4 regions of the Serratia marcescens subsp. marcescens ATCC 13880 genome follow, and region 1 is predicted to be linked to each of the others. Evidence: riboswitches for the same ligand, from Rfam matches in the RefSeq annotation. Region 1 holds a riboswitch; each other region holds the start of a gene.

What was found. Region 1 has a riboswitch for thiamine pyrophosphate ahead of thiC (phosphomethylpyrimidine synthase ThiC). Riboswitches for the same ligand answer to the same signal wherever they lie in the genome.
Region 2: another riboswitch for thiamine pyrophosphate. It lies ahead of thiM (hydroxyethylthiazole kinase); the one in region 1 lies ahead of thiC (phosphomethylpyrimidine synthase ThiC).
Region 3: another riboswitch for thiamine pyrophosphate. It lies ahead of J0F90_RS15580 (TenA family protein); the one in region 1 lies ahead of thiC (phosphomethylpyrimidine synthase ThiC).
Region 4: another riboswitch for thiamine pyrophosphate. It lies ahead of thiB (thiamine ABC transporter substrate binding subunit); the one in region 1 lies ahead of thiC (phosphomethylpyrimidine synthase ThiC).

Annotation. Positions count from the first base shown of each region.
Region 1 is NZ_CP071238.1:295,593-299,688, reverse strand. Features, by position in the region: gene hemE (uroporphyrinogen decarboxylase) at 1-1,034, opposite strand, end outside; gene nudC (NAD(+) diphosphatase) at 1,073-1,840, opposite strand; gene J0F90_RS01370 (Rsd/AlgQ family anti-sigma factor) at 1,942-2,445, shown strand; TPP riboswitch at 2,485-2,609, shown strand; gene thiC (phosphomethylpyrimidine synthase ThiC) at 2,724-4,096, shown strand, end outside.
Region 2 is NZ_CP071238.1:3,804,501-3,808,596, forward strand. Features, by position in the region: gene J0F90_RS18200 (inhibitor of vertebrate lysozyme family protein) at 1-407, opposite strand, end outside; gene thiD (bifunctional hydroxymethylpyrimidine kinase/phosphomethylpyrimidine kinase) at 492-1,292, opposite strand; gene thiM (hydroxyethylthiazole kinase) at 1,292-2,083, opposite strand; TPP riboswitch at 2,119-2,215, opposite strand; gene J0F90_RS18215 (TetR/AcrR family transcriptional regulator) at 2,307-2,921, opposite strand; gene J0F90_RS18220 (YtcA family lipoprotein) at 3,139-3,402, shown strand; gene mdtN (multidrug transporter subunit MdtN) at 3,413-4,096, shown strand, end outside.
Region 3 is NZ_CP071238.1:3,251,432-3,255,527, reverse strand. Features, by position in the region: gene J0F90_RS15595 (ABC transporter substrate-binding protein) at 1-152, opposite strand, end outside; gene J0F90_RS15590 (ABC transporter permease) at 188-955, opposite strand; gene J0F90_RS15585 (ABC transporter ATP-binding protein) at 952-1,692, opposite strand; gene J0F90_RS15580 (TenA family protein) at 1,689-2,372, opposite strand; TPP riboswitch at 2,435-2,537, opposite strand; gene J0F90_RS15575 (LLM class flavin-dependent oxidoreductase) at 2,687-3,709, shown strand; gene J0F90_RS15570 (SDR family NAD(P)-dependent oxidoreductase) at 3,723-4,096, shown strand, end outside.
Region 4 is NZ_CP071238.1:757,589-761,684, forward strand. Features, by position in the region: gene thiQ (thiamine ABC transporter ATP-binding protein ThiQ) at 1-249, opposite strand, end outside; gene thiP (thiamine/thiamine pyrophosphate ABC transporter permease ThiP) at 236-1,843, opposite strand; gene thiB (thiamine ABC transporter substrate binding subunit) at 1,819-2,805, opposite strand; TPP riboswitch at 2,863-2,981, opposite strand; gene sgrR (HTH-type transcriptional regulator SgrR) at 3,019-4,096, opposite strand, start outside.

The DNA.
Region 1 (4,096 bases):
ACCGCCTCGACGAAGGCCCCGGCGTGCTCCGGCGGCACATCCTGATGGATGCCGTGGCCCAGGTTGAACACATGACCGTTGCCGTGGCCGAAACCGGCCAGAATGGTCTCCACTTCGTCCGCGATGCGCGCCGGAGAAGCATAAAGCATCGACGGATCCATATTGCCCTGCAGCGCCACTTTGTCGCCCACGCGCCGACGCGCGTCGGCGATATCGGTGGTCCAGTCCAGCCCCAGCGCATCGCAGCCGGTGGCGGCCATCGCCTCCAACCACTGCCCACCGCCTTTGGTAAACAGCGTCACCGGCACGCGGCGGCCGTCATTTTCACGCAGCAGGCCATCGACGATCTTGTGCATGTAGTGCAACGAGAACTCGCGGTAATCGCGCCCGGTCAGCACGCCGCCCCAGGTGTCGAACACCATCACCGACTGCGCGCCGGCCTTGATCTGGGCATTGAGATACAGGATCACGCTGTCCGCCAGCTTGTCCAGCAACAGGTGCAGCGTGGCCGGTTCGGCATACATCATCTTCTTCAGCTTGGTGAAGGCCTTGCTGCTGCCGCCCTCAACCATATAGGTAGCCAGCGTCCACGGGCTGCCGGAGAAGCCGATCAGCGGCACTTCGCCCTTCAGCTCGCGGCGAATGGTGCGCACCGCGTTCATCACATAGCCCAGCTCCACTTCCGGATCGAACACCGGCAGTTTGTCGACGTCGGCGCGGCAGGTGACGGGGGAGCTGAAACGCGGGCCTTCGCCGGCTTCAAAGTACAGGCCGAGCCCCATGGCGTCGGGAATGGTGAGAATATCGGAGAACAGGATGGCGGCGTCCAGCGCATAGCGGCGCAGCGGCTGCAGCGTAACCTCACAGGCCAGCTCCGCGTTCTTGCACAGCGACATGAAATCACCGGCCTGGGCGCGAGTCGCCTTGTACTCCGGTAAATAACGACCGGCCTGGCGCATCATCCATACGGGGGTCACATCCACCGGCTGGCGCAACAGCGCGCGCAGGTAACGATCGTTCTTCAACTCAGTCATTTATGGGGCTCCCTTAATAATCTGCCGGCCATTGTACATTATTCTGCCCGGCACAGCGCCACGGTGTCCTCAATCAACCGGCGCGCCACGGTGCCGGGCGGCGGCAACAGCGGCAGTTGGTCGTAACGATACCAGCCGGCATTGAGCAGCTCCTTGGGATCGTGGCGAATCTCACCCTGGTGGTAATCGGCCATAAAGGCCATCATCAGCGAGTGCGGAAACGGCCAGGGTTGTGACGTGACGTAGCGCAGGTTCTTGATTTCAATATTGCTCTCTTCCATCACTTCGCGCGCCACCGCTTGCTCCAGCGTTTCGCCCACTTCGACGAAGCCGGCCAGCACCGTGTGAATGCCGCCGCGATGGCGCACGTGCTGCGCCAGCAGGATCTGATCCTCGCGCCGAATGGCGACGATCACGCAGGGCGCGATCTGCGGGTAGTAGCGTTCTTTGCAATGGCCGCACAGGCAGGCGCTTTCGGTGCGGCTGAGGTGCATCTCATGGCCGCAGTAGCCGCAATAGCGATGGGAGCGGTAGAAGTCCGCCAGCTGCACGCCGCGCCCGGCCAGCTGGAACAGACCGCGATCCTGATCCAACAGCTGACGCACCGATCCCATCTCCCGCGGCATCGCCTGGCGCACCAGCCAGACCGGCGCGCCCTCCCACTCACCGATGACGCGCGCCATATGGCCCTGCAGCCCGAGGGCGGCGGCAGTCCCCGACGGCAATTCACCGTTCGGTAACCAAAGTTTGCTTTCATGGCTGACGATCCACCAGCCGTTTTCATTGCCCGTTAATGCAAGTTCCATATCGTTGTTGCACAACCTCAGCTTCACTGGCACTCTACAAATCGGCTTTGTTACATTTTAATAACTTACCGGTTACTTTTGTTACTTACACGGAGTCAAACATGCTCAACCGTTTGGAAAGGCTGACTCAGCGCGTTGGCGGTAGTAATGAATTAGTTGATCAATGGCTTCAGGCCCGCAAGCAGTTGCTGGTCGCCTACTGCACGCTGGTAGGCCTCAAACCGAATAAAGAAAAGCATACGCCGCTGAATGAAAAAGCGCTGGAGAACTTTTGCCACAACCTGGTGGATTACCTCTCCGCAGGGCATTTTCATATCTATGACAGAATTATCAAACAAGTGGAAGGCGCAGCCAGTCCGAAAATGTCGCTGGCGGTGAACATCTACCCCAAGCTGTGGGCCAATACCGAACAGATCATGGCGTTCCACGATCGCTATACCGAAGTGGATATCGATCAGGAAGTTTGTCTGGAATTCCACCAGGCCTTGTCGGATATCGGCGAAACGCTGGCGGCGCGCTTTGCGCTGGAAGATAAGCTGATCCAACTGGAAGCGGAAGCCGCGCAGCAACCGCTGCCGGACCAGACACTGGATCCGGCGCGTTAAAATTTTATAGTTTTTTTTCTTATCCCTCCTATACTGGGGGGCATCTTGTCGGAGTGCCTAGCGCCTGATTTGTTCATCGAATCAGCCAGGCTGAGACCGTTAATTCGGGATCCGCGGAACCTGATCGGGTTAATACCCGCGAAGGGAACAAGAGTAATCTATCGCCACAGGCACGGCCTTCCCCTTGCGGGCGCCCTGCCTTATCGGCCACCATCATTACTCCCTCCGAGCTCCAGACAAGCAACTTTCCCAACCCAACACACTGGTAGGAACTTGCTATGTCTAACGTTAATCCACCGCGCGCCCGTAAAGCGCAACGCGAAGCCGCCCAGCAGTTTATCGACACGCTGCAAGGCATGGCTTTCCCAAACTCACGCCGCATCTACCTGCAGGGCTCGCGCCGCGATATCCAGGTGCCGATGCGCGAAATTCAGCTCAGTCCGACCCTGGTCGGCGGCAGCAAAGATAGCCCGCAGTATGAACCCAACGAGGCGATCCCGGTATATGACACCGCCGGCCCCTACGGCGATCCGCAGGCCAAGCTCGATGTGCACGCCGGCCTGGCCAAACTGCGTGCCGGCTGGATCGACGCGCGCGGCGATACCACGACGCTCAGCGGTGCCAGCTCCGGCTTCACCCAGCAGCGGCTGGCGGACGAGGGGCTGGATCACCTGCGCTTCGAGCATCTGCCGCTGCCGCGCAAAGCGCTGCCGGGCAAGCGCGTGACCCAGCTGCACTATGCCCGCGCCGGTATCGTCACCCCGGAGATGGAGTTCATCGCCATCCGTGAAAACATGGGGCGCGAACGCATTCGCGGCGAAGTACTGCGCCATCAGCATCCGGGCCAGGGCTGGGGCGCCAACCTGCCGGACAACATCACGCCGGAGTTCGTGCGCCAGGAAGTGGCCGCCGGCCGCGCCATCATTCCCGCCAACATCAACCATCCGGAGGCAGAGCCGATGATCATCGGCCGCAATTTCCTGGTGAAGGTGAACGCCAATATCGGCAACTCGGCGGTCACCTCGTCGATCGAAGAAGAGGTGGAGAAGCTGGTGTGGTCCACCCGCTGGGGCGCAGACACCGTGATGGATCTCTCCACCGGCCGCTATATTCACGAAACCCGCGAATGGATCCTGCGCAACAGCCCGGTGCCCATCGGCACCGTGCCGATCTACCAGGCGCTGGAGAAGGTCAACGGCGTGGCGGAAAACCTCACCTGGGAGATGTTCCGCGATACGCTGCTGGAACAGGCGGAACAAGGGGTCGATTATTTCACCATCCACGCCGGCGTGCTGCTGCGCTACGTGCCGATGACCGCCAAACGCCTGACCGGCATCGTGTCCCGCGGCGGCTCGATCATGGCCAAATGGTGTCTGTCGCACCATCAGGAAAACTTCCTCTATCAGCACTTCCGCGAAATCTGCGAGATCTGCGCCGCCTACGACGTTTCGCTGTCGCTCGGCGACGGCCTGCGCCCCGGCTCGATTCAGGACGCCAACGACGAGGCCCAGTTCGCCGAGCTGCATACGCTGGGCGAGCTGACCAAAATCGCCTGGGAATACGACGTGCAGGTGATGATCGAAGGCCCGGGCCACGTGCCGATGCAGATGATCCGCCGCAACATGACCGAAGAGCTGGAACACTGCCACGA
Region 2 (4,096 bases), 1.6 Mb from region 1:
TCGTCATTCGGCTTGCCGAGCCACTGGTACTTGGCATACTTCTTCGGATGATCGACGGCTTCCGGCCGATCTTCCACTTCCACCCGCACGCCCCAGGCCTGGGATTTGTCCGCGCTGAACGCCACGATCAAAAAGTTATTGCCGCAGTCGTGGGGCTTGCACAGGTTACCGACCAGATACTCTTTGCCCTTCCAGTTCAGATTCTGCGCCGGCGTAGAGGTGCCGACGCCCTTGCGCGCCCAGCCCGGCATCCGCGCCTGGCCTTTGACCATGTTTTGCCAGCTGGCCTGATACCCCGGCTGCTGAATCAAATCCGATGTGGTGACGATTTGTTGGGCAAAGCTGCCCGCGCTGAAGCTGAGCAGTGCGCCAAAGAGGGCGCAACGCAGCGCCTGGTGTCCCGTCATAGTCCTTCTCCCTAGGTTAAATCAGGTTTCGCCCATAAAACCGGGCCTGAACTAGTCAGACCACGGTTGCGGCAAAAAGTTGACTCACCACCAGGCGTGAAAATGATGCACCGGCCCGATGCCGTGCCCCACTTCCAGCGTATCCGCCTGTTGCAGCGCTTGTTGCAGGTAGCCCTTGGCGGCGGCCACCGTGGCCGCCCAGTCGGCATGGCGCGGACGCAGCGCCGCCAGCGCGGCCGAGAGCGTGCAACCGGTGCCGTGGGTATGGCGGGTGGCGACGCGCGGCGCGGTAAAGCGCTGCTCGCCTTCGGCGGTAAACAGCCAGTCCGGGCTCTCGCTTTCGCTCAGGTGGCCGCCCTTCATCAGCACCGCTCGGCAGCCCATCGCCAGCAGCGCCCGCCCCTGCTCGCGCATCTGCGCTTCATCTTCCGCCGGCGCGCACGCCAGCAGCGCCGCCGCTTCCGGCAGGTTCGGCGTAATGATCGACACCAGCGGCAACAGCTCGCGTCGAATCGACGCCACCGCCTCCGGGGCCAGCAACGGATCGCCGCTTTTCGCCAGCATCACGGTGTCCAGCACCACGAATTCCGGCCGGTAATGGCGCAGCCGTTCGGCCACCGCCTGCACGATATCGGCGTTGGCCAGCATGCCGATCTTGACGCTGTCGATGCGCACGTCGCTAAACACCGAGTCCAGCTGCGCGGCGACAAACGCCGGATCGATGTAATACACCGACTGCACGCCGCGGGTATTCTGCGCCACCAGCGCGGTGATCACCGAGGTGCCGTAGGCGCCAAGCGCCGAGAAGGCCTTCAGATCGGCCTGAATGCCGGCGCCGCCGCTGGGATCGGTGCCGGCGATGGTCAGCGCGTTAATGCGTTTCATCACAGATCCTCCCCGCGCAGCTGATACAGGGCGTCGAGGAACGCCGGCGTAAAGCTGCCCGGCCCGGCGGCCTGCCTGGCCGCGAGGCCGCCGCAGTGGGACATCACCCGGCAGGCGGCCGCCACGTTGTCCAGGCGATCGCCCGGCAGGGCGCAAAACGCCGCCGCCACCGCCGACAGCGCGCAGCCGGTGCCCACCACCCGCGTCATCAGCGGGGAGCCGCCTTCGATCGCCCAATCGCGTTGGCCGTCGGTGACGTAATCCACCGCGCCGGTGACCGCTACTACCGCACCGCTGCGCTGCGCCAGCTCACGCGCGGCGGGCAATGCCGCCAAGGAATCGTCGCCGCTGTCCACGCCGCGGCCGCTGGCCAGCAACCCGCTGAGCGCCATGATTTCCGAGGCGTTGCCGCGTATCGCCGCCGGTTTCTCGTCCAGCAGCTGTTTGGCGAAGGCGGTGCGGTAGGAGAGCGCGCCAACCGCCACCGGATCCAGCGTCCAGGGCTTGCCGGCCTGATTGGCGGCGGCCACCGCCGCGCGCATCGATTCGGCACGCAGCGCGTTGAGGGTGCCGACGTTGATCAGCAGGCCGTCGGCCAACGCGCTGAACTGCGCCGCCTCTTGCGGCTCCACCACCATCGCCGGGGAGGCGCCGAGCGCCAGCAGCACGTTGGCGGTCAGCGATTGCACCACTTCGTTGGTCAGGCAGTGGATCAGCGGAGGCCGCTGTTGGAATTGAGTCAGGCAGGCCGCGGCGCGAGCGCCGGGTAGTGCATCAGGTCGAGCGATCATATTCCTCCCAACCGGCGTTCAAGAAGGCGGCGCCGGTTGGGCGGCCGTGACTTCCCTACGCTGGCATTATCCAGATCAGGTAATACGGGTATTTCTCAGCCTTCACGCAGAAGGGCACCCCGAGTCATGAAAATCAATAGGTTGTGATCAACGTTGCGTTAATCCCTGAGCGGGATCATGCCAGCGGCGGCGCGGACAAACAAGCGAATAAATTCGCTCGCGCCTAAGCGATGTTGCCCTCTTTTCCCGCCAGATACAGGCTCAGCACGCCGGGCAGCTCCGCCAACGTAAATGCCACGCTCTGCGGCGCCGTTTTGAAGATGTGATGCAAGGTGCCGGCCACCAGGCTTTGCAACAGCCGGGTTTGCTGCAGGATCTCCGCCTCGGCGGTCTCGGGGCGGCGCAGCTGCAGCACTCGGGCGATCAGCGCCAGGAAGCTGGACTTTTCGTCCGGCAGGTTCATTTCCCGCATCACCGGCAGGTAGTCGGCGTGCTCGCGCAGGTACTGCGCATAGGGTGAAAACAGCCGCTGGATCACCGCTTCAGCGGAGAGGCGCCGCCACTCGTCGTCGCTGGCCAGCGCCATGTCGCGCACCAGCGCCTCGATCGATTCGGTGTGCCGATCCGCCAGCGCCTTGATCACCGCGTGGCGATCGGGGAAAAAGTGATACATCGAGCCGATGGAGGTTTTGGCGTGTTTGGCCAGCCGCTGCATGCTGAGCGCCGCCAGGCCATCCTGCGCCACGATCGCCGCCGCTGAATCCAGAATGGTTTGTACGCGTTGCCGCCCTCTTTCCTGCTGCGGCTCTCGCCCGGTGATGTGTTCGTCGATTTGCATATTCGTTTCTGCCCGCTGTCATCAACGCATTATACCCATTTGCCGCCGCGAAGGCAGGGTGACACAAAAAACTAGATTAACCCCTCTAGTTTAGAGTAGAGTATTTATTCTAGTTTCCCCTTGCGCAAGCATGGGGGTGACAAACAGTGACCTCACTCACTGAAAAAGAGTCATTTCATTCGGCCCGTCGACCAAGCCAATCGCCAGAGAACGCCCTATGCCCGACAAAAAACTGCTTATCACCTGCCTGACCGCGCTGTTGCTCACCGGGTGCTCGCCGGCACCGTCCATGGTGGTGTTCGGCGCTTCGTTCCCCGACTGGCTGTTTTGCCTGTGCGGCGGCGTGGCGGGCATGGTGGCGATCCACCTGCTGCTGCGCACCCCGGAAAAACGCGCCTGGCTGGCGCCGCAGCTGCTGACGTATCCGGCGCTGACCGCGCTGATCGCCATGCTGACCTGGTTACTGGTTTTCCCCCACTGAGACTGACGCCATGACCCAACCACAAACCTCCAACAAGCGCAGACTGCTGGTGCTTACCATCCTGGCGTTGACGCTCATCGTGGCCGCCGTCGTCGTCTGGCGGGTGGAAAACGCCCCCACTACCGACGATGCCTACGCCTATGCCGACACCATCGACGTAGTGCCGGAGGTGAACGGCCGCATCATCGAGATGCCGATCCGCGACAACCAGGAAGTGCGGCAAGGCGATCTGCTGTTCCGCATCGATCCGCGCCCTTACCAGGACGCGCTGGCGGCCAGCGAAGCGCGCCTGATCACGCTGAATGAACAGATCAAGCTGACGCAGCGTTCGGTCAACGCGCAGCAGTACAACGCCGAATCGATGAACGCCATCGTCAAACGCTCGCAGGCGCTGGTGGCGCAGGCGACCGACACCCTCAACCGCCGGCAGAAGCTGCTCGGCAAGAACTACGTTTCGGCGGAAGAAGTGGAAACCGCCCGCACCTCCCAGCGCTCGGCGCAGGCGGAACTGCAGGCCGCATTGCTGCAGGCGAAACAGGCGGAAGCCGCCGTCAGCGGCGTCGAAGCCCTGGTCGCGCAGCGTGCCGAAGTGCAGGCCGACATCGCCATCGCCAAACTGAACCTGGAGTTCACCGAGGTGAGAGCGCCGTTCGACGGCCGCATCGCCTCCCTGAAAACCACCGTAGGCCAATAT
Region 3 (4,096 bases), 2.2 Mb from region 1:
GCCTTGAAGGCGCCGATCTGCTCGGCCACCATAATCGGCGCGTGATCGGGGTTGATGTACCAGTCGAGCACCAGCGTCAGCTTGTCGGCCGCGCCTGCCTGGCCTGTGAGGGCGGCGCCCAGCAGCAGCCCGCAAACGGTTTGTTTGATCATGGTCGTTCCTTTATCCCTGGTTATGGTTGCAATCATCACTCGTTTTCCGGCGCCCAGGCGATCAGGCGCCGCAGCAGCGCATCCACCGCGGCCCACAGCAGCACGGTCATCAGCACCAAAATAAACAGCGCGGCGAAGCAGACGTCGGTCTGCATGCGCGCGTTGGCGTTCAGCATCACGTAGCCCAGCCCTTCGGCCGAGCCGACCCATTCGCCGATGATGGCACCGATCGGCGCGACCGCGGCGGCCATGCGCAGGCCGGAGCCGAAGGCCGGCAGCGCCGCCATCAGCCGCACGTGCCGCAGCTGCGCCCAGCGCGAAGCGCGCATCGTGCGCGCCAGATCGAGATAGTCGTTGTTGACCCGGCGCAGCCCGTCAAAAAAGGCCGACACCACCGGAAAGAAGATCACCAGCACCGCCATCGCCACCTTGGCGCTCATGCCGAAGCCGAACCACAGCACCAGCAGCGGGGCCAGGGCGAACACCGGTATCGCCTGACTGGTGAGCACCAGCGGCATCAGCCAGCGTTGCAGGCGCGGCGAGAAAATCATGCACAGCGCCAGCGCCGCACCGAGCAACACGCCGAGCACCAGCCCGCTGACGATCTCCGAAGCGGTGACCAGCGTGTGCCAGGCGAGATAGCCGCGCCCGTCCCACAGCGCCTGCGCCACAGCGCCCGGCGTGGGCAGCAGAAAGGCCGGAATGCCGCTTTGCGCCGCCAGCCACCACAGCAGCAGCAGGCCGACGAACACCGTCAGCCCGCGCCGCAGGCGGGTGAGTCCACGCTCTTTGGCGATATTCATTGCGCCGCCCTCACCAGTTGCTGCAGCAGCTCGGCCTGGCTTTTCAGCAGGTCGGCGTCATCCGGCGCGCGCGGCGGTAGCCCGCTGATGCGGTGAGTATCGTCGAGGCCCAGCGGCCAGGGAGACAGCACCAGCAGCCGGTGGCTCAGGCGGCAGGCTTCCATCGGATCGTGGGTGATCAACAGCACGGTATTTTGCGCCAGCAGCTCGGCGGCCAGGCTCTGGATCTCGGCGCGGGTAATGGCGTCCAGCGCGGAAAAAGGTTCGTCCATCAGCACGATCGGCTGGCGTTCGTAGAGCGTGCGGGCGATGGCGGCGCGCTGGCGCATGCCGCCGGACAGCGAGGCGGGCAGGCTGCGGCCATGCGCGGCCAGGCCTACGCGTTCGAGCAGGTGCGCCGTCCACGCCTGATCCGGCGCTTCGCCGCGCAGCCGCGAACCGAGGGCGACGTTCTCTTCAACGGTCAGCCACGGGTAGAGCAGGTCTTTTTGCCCCATGTAGGCGATGCGCCCGGCGATCGGCAGGCCGTCGCTGCCGGTCACCGAGCCAGAGCTGGCCTGCGCCAGGCCGGCGATGATCTTCAGCAGGCTGGTTTTGCCGGCGCCGCTGGCGCCGAGCAGGGCGACGAAGCTGCCGCCGGCGATGTCGAAGCTCAGCCGGTCGAAGACGATTTGCTGACCGAAACGCAGGCTGAGATCCCGCACCTGGATGCCGGGCGGGAGAAGCGGGGAGGTCATGAGGCGTTCAGCCCCATCTGCCAAAATGCCGACTCCAGCTGGGTGGCGGTGGTGAAAATCTGCGCCAGCTCGGTGAAGCGGCCCTGTGCGCCGCGCTGCTGACCAACGGTTTCCAGCAGTTCGATGGCGGCGCGCACGCCGGCCAGATAGCCCTCGTCGCCGTAGTTGCGGATCCAGGAGGCGTAAGGATTGCCCTCCATCTGAGTGGCGGGATCGTGCAGCAGCCGCAGGCCGATTTCGGCATAGCCGGCCACGCAGGGCAGCAGGCCGGCCAGCAGATCGAGGGCGTCGCCTGCATGGCCGATATCCAGCACGTAACGGGTGTAGTTCATGGTTTCCGCCGCTTCCGGCTGGGCGGCGATCTGCGCTTCGTTCAGCCCCCATTCGGCGCAGTAGGCCACGTGCAGCGGCAGTTCGGCGACGATGCCGTTGAGCGAGGCGGTGGCGGCGCGCATCTCCGGCAGAGTGCGCAGCTTGCTGACCAGCAGCGCGTAGGCGCGGGCGAAGTGCAGCAGAAACAGATAGTCCTGGGTCAGGTAGCGGCGAAAAGCGCGTTCAGGCAAGGTGCCGGCGGCCAGCTGCTGCAGAAACGGATGATCGACGTAATCTTGCCAGTGGCTGCCGGCATGGCGGCGCAGCCGGCCGTAAAGACCGCTTTCGAACAGGGTAGTGATGGACATGGGACCTCCTTGAGTCAGTGGAGATCCGGGCACGCTGGGGTATGAACAGGCAACGGGTGATCGCATTGTTGCCTAACCGTCCCTTCGCTGGCATGACCCAGATCAGGTTCAAAGGGTTCGGCTTGCGCCATCTCAGCCCGTAACAGGACACCCCTCGGAGCTGCTTGTTATACGACATTTGTTTTTTGATTACAATCGCCGGGCGGCGCGGCGGCAATCGGTTCGTTTAGTGCGATCGGGGGCGATTTTGCTGGCGCAGAGCGCGCGGTTTTTGTCACTGTAGGCCCATGTTTTGCCTCTGAGGATGATGCCCGATGAAAAAAATTGGTTTTCTCTCGTTTGGCCACTGGTCGCCTTCCGCCCAGTCCGGCACCCGTTCCGCAGCGGATGCGCTGCTGCAGTCCATCGATCTGGCGGTCGCCGCCGAAGATCTGGGGGCGGACGGCGCCTATTTTCGCGTGCACCACTTCGCGCGCCAGCTGGGATCGCCGTTCCCGCTGTTGGCCGCCATCGGCGCCAAAACCCAACGCATCGAGATCGGCACCGGCGTGATCGACATGCGTTATGAAAACCCGCTGTACATGGTGGAGGACGCCGGCGCGGCGGATCTGATCGCCGGCGGGCGGCTGCAGCTCGGCATCAGCCGCGGTTCGCCGGAGCAGGTGATCGACGGCTGGCGTTATTTCGGCTATGCCCCGGCCGACGGCGAGACCGACGCGGACATGGCCCGCCGCCATACCGAAGTGTTCCTGGAAGCGCTGCGCGGTGAAGGGTTCGCCGAACCCAATCCGCAGCCGATGTTCCCGAATCCGCCTGGGCTGCTGCGGCCGGAGCCGTTTTCCGCCGGGCTGCGCGATCGCATCTGGTGGGGCGCCGGTTCGAACGCCACCGCTGTCTGGGCGGCGAAGCTGGGCATGCATCTGCAAAGCTCGACGCTCAAGAATGACGAGACCGGCGAGCCCTTCCACATCCAGCAGGCCAAGCAGATCCGCGCCTATCGCGCCGCCTGGCAAGAGGCGGGCCACCCGCACGAGCCGCGGGTTTCCGTGAGCCGCAGCATCTTCGCGCTGGTGGATCAGCGGGATCGCAACTACTTCGGCGGCGGCGGCAAGGAGGGCGATCAGCTGGGGTATATCGACGCGCAGACCCGGGCGATCTTCGGCCGCAGCTATGCCGCTGAGCCGGATGTGCTGATCGAGCAGCTGGCGCAGGACGAGGCCATCGCCGAAGCGGATACCTTGCTGCTGACCGTGCCTAACCAACTGGGCGTGGATTACAACGCGCACGTCATCGAATCGATTTTAACCCATGTCGCGCCGGCGCTCGGCTGGCGCTAAACGGAGGAGTGGCATGTCACGCATTTTCATTACCGGCTCGGTCGACGGGCTGGGCCGCGCCGCCGCGCAAACGCTGTTGGACGAAGGGCATCAGGTGATCCTGCATGCGCGTGAGCCTGGCCGTTTGGCCGCGGTGCGCGATTTGCTGGATCGGGGCGCGCAGGCGGCGAACGGCGATCTGTCCGATGTGCAGCAGATCCGGCAGCTCGCCGAGCAGGTCAATCGCCTCGGCCGCCCGGACGCGGTGATCCACAATGCCGGCATGTTTACCGGGCCGCAGGTGATGCCGGTGAACGTCATAGCGCCTTATCTGCTGACGGCCCTGATCGAACGCCCCAAGCGTATCGTCTATCTGAGCAGCAGTATGCACTTTGACGGTGTGTCGGA
Region 4 (4,096 bases), 460 kb from region 1:
GAACAGGTTGTTCTCCTGAAACAGCATCGACACCGGCCGCTTGGCCGGCGGGGTGGCGGTGTGGTCTTCGCCGTTCAGCAGCAGCCGGCCGCTGGCCGCCGGCAGAAAACCGGCGATCAGGCTCAGCAAGGTGCTTTTACCGGCGCCGCTGGGGCCGAGCACCGCGACGCGCTCGCCCGGCTGGATGCGCAGATCAAAGCGCATCGGCAGGTGTTCATACAGGTAGGTCAGTTTTTCAAGCGTCAGCATGGCGGCCCGGTAAGCGTTCAATCAGGGTAAACAACAGGAAGCACAGCAGCAGCAACAGCAGCGCGGTCACCGCCCCGTCGTTGCTGCGGTAGGCGCCAATCTGCTGATACAGGTAAAAAGGCAGGGTACGGAAATGCTCGTTGCCAAACAAGGCGACCACGCCGAAGTCGCCGATCGACAGCACGCAGGCGAAGGCCAGTGCCTGCGCCAGCGGGCGGCGCAGGGCGCGCAGCTCAATCAGCCGCAGCCGTTGCCAGCCGCGGATATCCAGCGACAGGCACAGCGGATTGTAACGTTCGGCGAGGTCGCGCATCGGGTTCTCCAACACCTTTAGCGCGTAGGGCACCGCCATCAGCGCATTGGTGAGGATCACCAGCGCATAGGGCGACTGCGGCAACCCAATTGTATCGCTCAGCAGCAGGAAGAAGCCGGTGGCCAGCACGATGCCCGGCATCGCCAGGATCACCATGCCGCTCAGCTCCAGCGCCTGGCCGCCGTGCAGCTGCTGCCGCAGTTTCAGCTCGCGGCTGCTCCACAGCAGCATCATCGTGAGCGCCACGCACAGCAGCCCGGCGCCGAGGGCGATGCGCAGCGACGTGAACAGCGCCTGCCACAGCACCGGCTGGCGCAGCACGCTGACAATGGCCTGATTGGCGCCGTCGGCGATCACCGCCAGCAGAGGCGGCAGCAGCAGCAGCAGGGCGGCGGCGATCAGCAGAAAATCGCTGATGCGCCGCCACAGGCTGTCTTCCGGATTGCGCCAGCGCTGGGCGTGGGTATGCCCCACCGGCAATGCCTGGCTCAGGCGCTGACTGATCAACACCAGCCCGAGACAACAGCCCAGCTGGATCAGCGCCAGCATGGCGGCACGCCCCAGATCGTAGTCGTAACTCAGCGCCTGGTAGATCGCCAGTTCGATGGTGGTGGCCTGCGGCCCGCCGCCCAGCGACAGCACGGTGGCGAAGCTGGCGAAACACAGCATGAAGATCAGCGCGCCGCTCGGCAGGATCTGGCGACGCAGCGCCGGCCATTCGACGAAGCGGAACTGCTGCCAGCCGTTCATACCCAGTTGGGCGGCCAGCTGGCGCTGCTCCACCGGAATGTTCTCCAGCGCCTGCAGCAACAGGCGGGTGGCCAGCGGCAGGTTAAAGAACAGGTGCGCCAGCAGAATGCCCTGCAGCCCGTAGGGCGAGAAGCCATACTCGACGCCCAGCCAGCCGCACAGCGTCGCCAGCCAGCCCTGGCGCCCATAGACGCTGAGCAGGCCGAACACCGCCACCAGCACCGGCAGCACCAGCGTCATGGCGCACAGCCGCAGCAGCAGCTGCCGGCCGGGGAAACGGCGGCGATAGAGCGCACGCGCCAGCAGAACGGCGGGCAGCACCGAAATCAGCGCCGACAACAGCGCCTGCCAGAAGGTGAAGCGCACCACGTGCCACAGGTAACTGTCCTGCCACAGGCCGCGCCAGTCGCTGTCCGGCGCGTGACGCCACAGTGAGCCCATCGCCAGTGCGGCGACCAGCAGGATCACGCCGGCGGCCAGCAGCCCCGGCCAGAGCCAACGGGGGATCAGCGGCTGACGGCGGTTTGCCATGCCCGGATCCAACCGCCGCGTTGTTTGGCCACCTCTTCGGCGCTGTATTGCAGCGCGGTCTGCGGCACGTTCATCTGCTCAAAACCGACGGGCAGCGGGGTGTTGATCACCGGGTACATCCAGTTGCCGGTCGGGATGGTGTTCTGGAATGCCGGCGTCACCATGAACTGCATGAAGCGCTCGGCCAGCTCAGGCTGTTTGGCGGCTTTCAGCTTGCCCGCCACTTCCACCTGCAGGTAGTGGCCTTCGCTGAACGTGGCGGCGGCGTAAAGGTCTTTTTTCTCTTCGATCAGGTGATAGGCCGGAGACGTGGTGTAGCTGAGCACCAGGTCGCCTTCGCCTTTCAGGAACAGGCCGTAGGCCTCGCTCCAGCCTTTGGTGACGGTGACGGTCTTCTTCGCCAGCTGCTGCCAGGCGGCCGGCGCCTCGTCGCCATACACTTTTTGCATCCACAGCAGCAGGCCGAGCCCCGGCGTGCTGGTGCGCGGATCTTCGTAGATCACTTTCCAGTTGCGGTCGCCGCTGACCAGCTCCTGCAGGCTTTTCGGCGGGTTCTTCAGTTTTTCTTTGTTGTAGACGAAGGCGAAGTACCCGTAGTCGTAAGGCACGAAGGTCGCGTCCTGCCAGCCGCCCGGCACCGTCAGCTTGGCGGTGTCGACGCCGCTCGGCGCGAACAGGCCGGTTTGCTGCGCCGCCTGCAGCAGGTTGTTGTCCAGCCCCAGCACCACGTCGGCGGCGCTGTTTTTGCCTTCCATGCGCAGGCGGTTCAGCAGCGAGACGCCGTCTTCCAGCGCGACGAACTTCAGTTCACAGCCGCATTCGGCTTCGAAGGCTTTTTTCACCGCCGGGCCAGGGCCCCAGTCGGCGGCGAAGGAATCGTAGGTGTAAACCGTCAGCGTCGGCTTGGCGAACGCCGGCGCGGCGCACAGCAGCAATAAGCAGGGCAGATATTTTTTGACCACGTTGCACTCCTGAAAAATAAGGGGGCAAGGGCATCTGAGGGGGCGAGGCGGCGTCGCCGGTTCGCTGGGCTCAAATCCCTCCGCCGGTATTGACCGGATCAGGTTCGACGGGTGTGCTCTCAGCGGAAAATCGGGCTTATTAGGCGGCCCGGCTCTCCGCACCCCGTTGAGACGGCGCTATTGTAAAGATTAACCGACTTGGGCGAAAGGCGCTTATGTCTCCGGCGGGGCAAACCAGGCGGACTTGAAGTCGAACCAGCCGAGGGTGTTCATCCGCACGCCGCGCATGCTGCGCTGGCCGTGCAGCTGCAGCCAGTGGTGGAACAGCGGATGCAACTGGTGGTTGCTGACCAAACGCTGGCAGAACTCCGCCAGCGGCAAGCGGTTGGCGCGCCACAGCGCCGCGTCCTGCGCCAGATCTTCGTTCATGCAGTGCTGCATCAGCGGCAGTTCGTACAGCGTGGCGAACAGCGAAAACTCCAGCGGCAGATAGAAGTTGGCGCTGCCGAGCCACAGATCGCTGCGCGCGTCGCCCTGGTGCCAGGTGGCGTAATCCACGCTTTGCACGATCAGGCGGATGCCGTGCTGCGCCAGCAGCGGTTCAATCGCCTGGCGAATGGCGTGAAACTCCGAATGCTCATTGAAGTGGGTCATCGTCAGTTCGGTCAATCCCGCCGGTTTGGGTTGCTGCGCCAGCGCGCGGTTGTGGTGCCAGCGGGGCAGCAGGCCGTACGCCGGCGACCAGTAGCGCTGGTAGAGCGGCCCGGCGCGGCTCAGCAGCGAAATGGGGTTGATCAATTCGCACAGCCAACTGCGAATGGCGGGGTCGGCGGCCAGCGGGGAGCGCTGATCGAACAGCAAGAAATAACAGCCCTCTTCCAGTCGGCTTTCCAGTTCGTTTTTGCCGGTTTCATCGCCCTGCAGCTGCACGCCGGAGTGCACCAGTTCTTCGGAGAACTCCGGCAGCACCCAGATGTTCACCTCGTCGATCAGCGCCCGGTAGCCGAAATAGTCGTCGAAAGCGTGGATCTTCATCTGGCTGGGAAGATTGCGCACCACGCGGTAGGGGCCGGTGCCGACCGGATGGCGGGCGAAATCCGGCAGTTCGCGCCATTCACGCGGCAGGATCATGGCCTGCACACTGCCCAGCAGCCAGGGCAGCCAGTGGTCGGGGCTGCGCAGATGCACGTCGATAACGAACGGCGTCGGCGAGGTGACGCTCTCGATATGCGAGAACAGCGGTTGCGCGGTCAGACGCGAGAGGGATGTGATGACGTCCGCCATCTCCAGC